2 regions of the Streptomyces sp. NPDC001606 genome follow, and region 1 is predicted to be linked to the other one. Evidence: predicted binding sites of a transcription regulator. Region 1 holds the regulator's gene; the other holds the start of a gene.
The links. Region 1 encodes HrcA, which represses chaperone genes, less so after heat shock. Its sites were predicted from a motif close to TTNGCACTCNGNNNNNCNGAGTGCNAA; they were not measured.
Positions count from the first base shown of each region.

Region 1 (2,396 bases):
AGCACCACGAGGTCGTGCGCGGTGTGGCCTGGGCCCACGTTGGCCAGCAGCGCCTGGTGCCCGCCGCCCAGGTCGAGGGTCCACTCGCCGGAGACCAGATGGCGCGGTGGGGTCAGGGCGTCCGCCGCCTCGGCCGCGTCGGCGGCCGGCAGGCCGTTGCCGACCGCGTCCGCGCGCAGCTCCCCGCGCCCGTGCGTCAGGGCCGCGTCCATGCCCACCGCCGCGTACACCTCGGCCCCGGCGAACGCGGGAGCGCCGAAGACGTGGTCGAAGTGGGGATGGGTGAGCGCGAGATGGGTCACACGGTGGCCGGCCAGTTCCCGCGCCTGCCCGTGCAGCCGGGCGCCCTCGGCCAGGCTCGAACCGGCGTCCACCATCAGCGCCGTGTCCGCCCCGAGGACCAGGCCCGCCGTGCAGTCCCAGCCCGGCAGCCGGCACCGCCCGACCCGGTCGGTCAGCCGCTGCCATCCCTGCTCTTCCCAAGCCACCGTCATACCGCGACGCTAGCTCCACAAGCGGTCACGACGGCACCGACCTTGCCCAGGCCGTACCCGACAGCCGTACACTGGGCCGGGGAAGGCTGGCACTCGCATGGGAAGAGTGCCAGGCCGACGACGAGGGCCCGAGGGGACGACGTGCTGGAGGTGCGCGCGCAATGCTGAGTGAACGCAGGCTTCAGGTACTGCGCGCGATCGTCCAGGACTACGTCGGAACCGAGGAGCCGGTCGGGTCCAAGGCCCTGACCGAGCGGCACAACCTCGGGGTGTCCCCGGCGACCGTCCGCAACGACATGGCGGCCCTGGAGGACGAGGGGTTCATCGCCCAGCCGCACACCAGTGCGGGGCGGATCCCCACGGACAAGGGCTACCGGCTGTTCGTCGACAAGCTGGCGGGCGTCAAGCCGATGACCGCGCCCGAGCGGCGGGCGATCCAGAACTTCCTGGAGGGCGCCGTCGACCTCGACGACGTGGTGGCCCGGACCGTGCGGCTGCTCGCGCAGCTCACACGGCAGGTCGCCGTCGTGCAGTACCCGTCGCTGACCCGGTCCACCGTCCGGCACGTGGAGCTGCTCTCGCTCGCTCCCGCGCGTGTGATGCTCGTGCTGATCACGGACACCGGACGGGTCGAGCAGCGGATGGTCGACTGCCCGGCGCCGTTCGGGGAGGCCTCGCTCGCGGATCTGCGGGCCCGGCTGAACAGCAAGGTCGCCGGCCGCCGGTTCGCGGACGTGCCGAAGCTGGTCGAGGATCTGCCGGAGGCCTTCGAGGCCGAGGACCGCGGTACTGTCTCCGCGGTGCTCTCCACCCTGCTGGAGACCCTCGTCGAGCAGAACGAGGAGCGGCTGATGATCGGCGGTACCGCCAATCTCACCCGCTTCGGACATGACTTCCCCCTCACGATCCGGCCCGTCCTGGAGGCACTGGAGGAGCAGGTCGTGCTCCTCAAGCTCCTCGGCGAGGCGAAGGATCCGGGCGTCACCGTGCGTATCGGGCACGAGAACGCCCATGAAGGACTCAACTCCACGTCCGTGGTGTCGGTCGGCTACGGTTCGGGCGGCGAGGCGGTTGCCAAGCTCGGCGTGGTCGGACCGACACGCATGGACTACCCGGGAACGATGGGAGCGGTACGCGCAGTGGCACGGTACGTCGGACAGATCCTGGCGGAGTCGTAAGTGGCCACGGACTACTACGCCGTTCTCGGCGTGCGCCGCGACGCGTCGCAGGATGAGATCAAGAAGGCGTGCCGTCGGCTCGCGCGCGAGCTGCACCCGGACGTCAACCCCGATCCGAAGACCCAGGAGCGGTTCAAGGAGATCAACGCCGCTTACGAGGTGCTGTCGGACCCGCAGAAGAAGCAGGTCTACGACCTCGGCGGCGACCCGCTCTCGCAGTCGGGCGGGGCCGGCGCGGGCGGCTTCGGCGCCGGCGGCTTCGGCAACTTCTCCGACATCATGGACGCGTTCTTCGGTACGGCCTCGCAGCGCGGGCCGCGTTCGCGCACCCGGCGCGGCCAGGACGCCATGATCCGGATCGAGGTCGAGCTGGACGAGGCGGCCTTCGGGACCACCAAGGACATCCAGGTCGACACCGCGGTCGTCTGCAACACGTGCAGCGGCGATGGCGCGGCGCCGGGCACCACCGCCCAGACATGTGACATGTGCCGGGGCCGTGGTGAGGTCTCGCAGGTCACCCGGTCCTTCCTGGGCCAGGTCATGACCTCCCGGCCCTGCCCCCAGTGCCAGGGCTTCGGCACCGTCGTGCCGACCCCGTGCCCGGAGTGCGCCGGTGACGGCCGGGTCCGCTCCCGGCGCACGCTCACCGTCAAGATCCCCGCGGGTGTCGACAACGGCACCCGGATCCAGCTCGCCGGTGAGGGCGAGGTCGGGCCGGGCGGCG
Region 1 covers NZ_JBSFHC010000009.1:240,219-242,614, reverse strand. Annotated here, with positions in the region: gene ACWCV9_RS19060 (MBL fold metallo-hydrolase) at 1-494, opposite strand, end outside; gene hrcA (heat-inducible transcriptional repressor HrcA) at 656-1,672, shown strand; gene dnaJ (molecular chaperone DnaJ) at 1,673-2,396, shown strand, end outside.

Region 2 (2,396 bases), on a different contig from region 1:
TCTTGGCACATTCCGGATCGGGTGCGTCCAGATTTCTCGTCCGATTGACCTGTTGCAGACGGCAGTTGGACAGATACATTCAGCCGCGGTCGACGCGTTCCGGCGCACGCCCCCGACCGATTTGGGGGGTGAGGTCTGACCCGGGTCCGCGAAGTGTGGATCTGTGCAAGGGCCAGTAATAGGGGAGTTAGGCATGGCTCAGGGCACCGTCAAGTGGTTCAACGCGGAGAAGGGGTACGGCTTCATCGCGGTCGACGGTGGTGCGGACGTCTTCGTCCACTACAGCGCGATTCAGATGGACGGCTACCGCACCCTGGAAGAGGGCCAGCGGGTCGAGTTCGAGATCTCGCAGGGCCAGAAGGGTCCGCAGGCCGACATGGTTCGCGTCACCGCCTGAACGTAAAGCAAGCGTTCTTCGACGAAGGGCCCGCACCTCCCGGGGTGCGGGCCCTTCGCCGTGCCTGTGCGTGTGTGTGCCTGCGCGTGCGCCTGTGCCTGCGCTTGTGCGCGTGCCCGTGCCCGCGCCCCGGGGGCCGCATGCGCCCGTTCGCCCGGGGCGGAGACTCCTCGCCGGACCGTGGGAGGCGCTTGCACTCGACCATGCCGAGTGCTAATCATTGGCGTTAGCACTCTGAAGGTGAGAGTGACAAAGAAGGACCGGGTCGGTGAGGCCGCGGACCGGGTGGGGCAAGGAACCACAGGTCGGCTGGCCGTCCGTCGCGGGCGCGGGCGCGGTCCGAAGGAATCACCCCCAGTCCTGGAGGGACCACTTCACATGGCCAAGATCATCGCGTTCGACGAGGAGGCGCGGCGCGGCCTCGAGCGCGGCATGAACCAGCTCGCGGACGCCGTCAAGGTGACGCTCGGCCCCAAGGGTCGCAACGTCGTCCTCGAGAAGAAGTGGGGCGCCCCCACGATCACCAACGATGGTGTCTCCATCGCCAAGGAGATCGAGCTCGAGGACCCGTACGAGAAGATCGGCGCCGAGCTGGTCAAGGAAGTCGCCAAGAAGACGGACGACGTCGCCGGTGACGGTACGACCACCGCGACCGTTCTCGCCCAGGCCCTGGTCAAGGAAGGCCTGCGCAACGTCGCCGCCGGCGCCAACCCGATGGCCCTGAAGCGCGGTATCGAGAAGGCCGTCGAGGCCGTCTCCGCCGCCCTCCTGGAGCAGGCGAAGGACGTCGAGACCAAGGAGCAGATCGCCTCCACCGCGTCCATCTCCGCCGCCGACACCCAGATCGGCGAGCTGATCGCCGAGGCCATGGACAAGGTCGGCAAGGAAGGCGTCATCACCGTCGAGGAGAGCAACACCTTCGGTCTGGAGCTGGAGCTCACCGAGGGCATGCGCTTCGACAAGGGCTACATCTCCGCCTACTTCGCGACCGACATGGAGCGCATGGAGGCGGTGCTCGAGGACCCGTACATCCTCATCGCCAACTCCAAGATCTCCTCGGTCAAGGACCTGCTCCCGCTCCTGGAGAAGGTCATGCAGTCGGGCAAGCCGCTGCTGATCATCGCCGAGGACGTCGAGGGCGAGGCCCTGTCGACCCTGGTCGTCAACAAGATCCGCGGCACCTTCAAGTCCGTCGCCGTCAAGGCCCCGGGCTTCGGCGACCGCCGCAAGGCCATGCTCGGCGACATCGCGATCCTCACGGGCGGCGAGGTCATCTCCGAGGAGGTCGGCCTCAAGCTGGAGAACGCCACGCTGGACCTGCTGGGCAAGGCCCGCAAGGTCGTCATCACCAAGGACGAGACCACGATCGTCGACGGTGCCGGCGCCAGCGAGCAGGTCGCGGGCCGCGTGAACCAGATCCGCGCCGAGATCGAGAACAGCGACTCGGACTACGACCGCGAGAAGCTCCAGGAGCGCCTGGCCAAGCTCGCGGGCGGCGTGGCCGTCATCAAGGCCGGTGCCGCCACCGAGGTGGAGCTCAAGGAGCGCAAGCACCGCATCGAGGACGCCGTCCGCAACGCGAAGGCCGCCGTCGAGGAGGGCATCGTCGCCGGTGGTGGCGTGGCCCTGCTCCAGGCCTCCCAGGTCTTCGAGAAGCTGGAGCTGGAGGGTGACGAGGCGACCGGCGCCAACGCCGTGCGCATCGCGCTCGAGGCCCCGCTGAAGCAGATCGCCGTCAACGCCGGCCTCGAGGGCGGTGTCGTGGTGGAGAAGGTGCGCAACCTGACCCCGGGCCACGGCCTGAACGCCGCGACCGGCGAGTACGTCGACCTGGTCGCCGAGGGCATCATCGACCCGGCGAAGGTGACCCGTTCCGCGCTGCAGAACGCCGCCTCCATCGCCGCGCTGTTCCTCACCACCGAGGCCGTCATCGCCGACAAGCCGGAGAAGGCCGCTGCGCCGGCCGGCGGCGGCATGCCGGGCGGTGACATGGACTTCT
Region 2 covers NZ_JBSFHC010000019.1:139,185-141,580, forward strand. Annotated here, with positions in the region: gene ACWCV9_RS29415 (cold-shock protein) at 194-397, shown strand; gene groL (chaperonin GroEL) at 776-2,396, shown strand, end outside.
Region 2: a site for HrcA is predicted at 588-614, ahead of groL (chaperonin GroEL). Genes of this name have one in related genera too.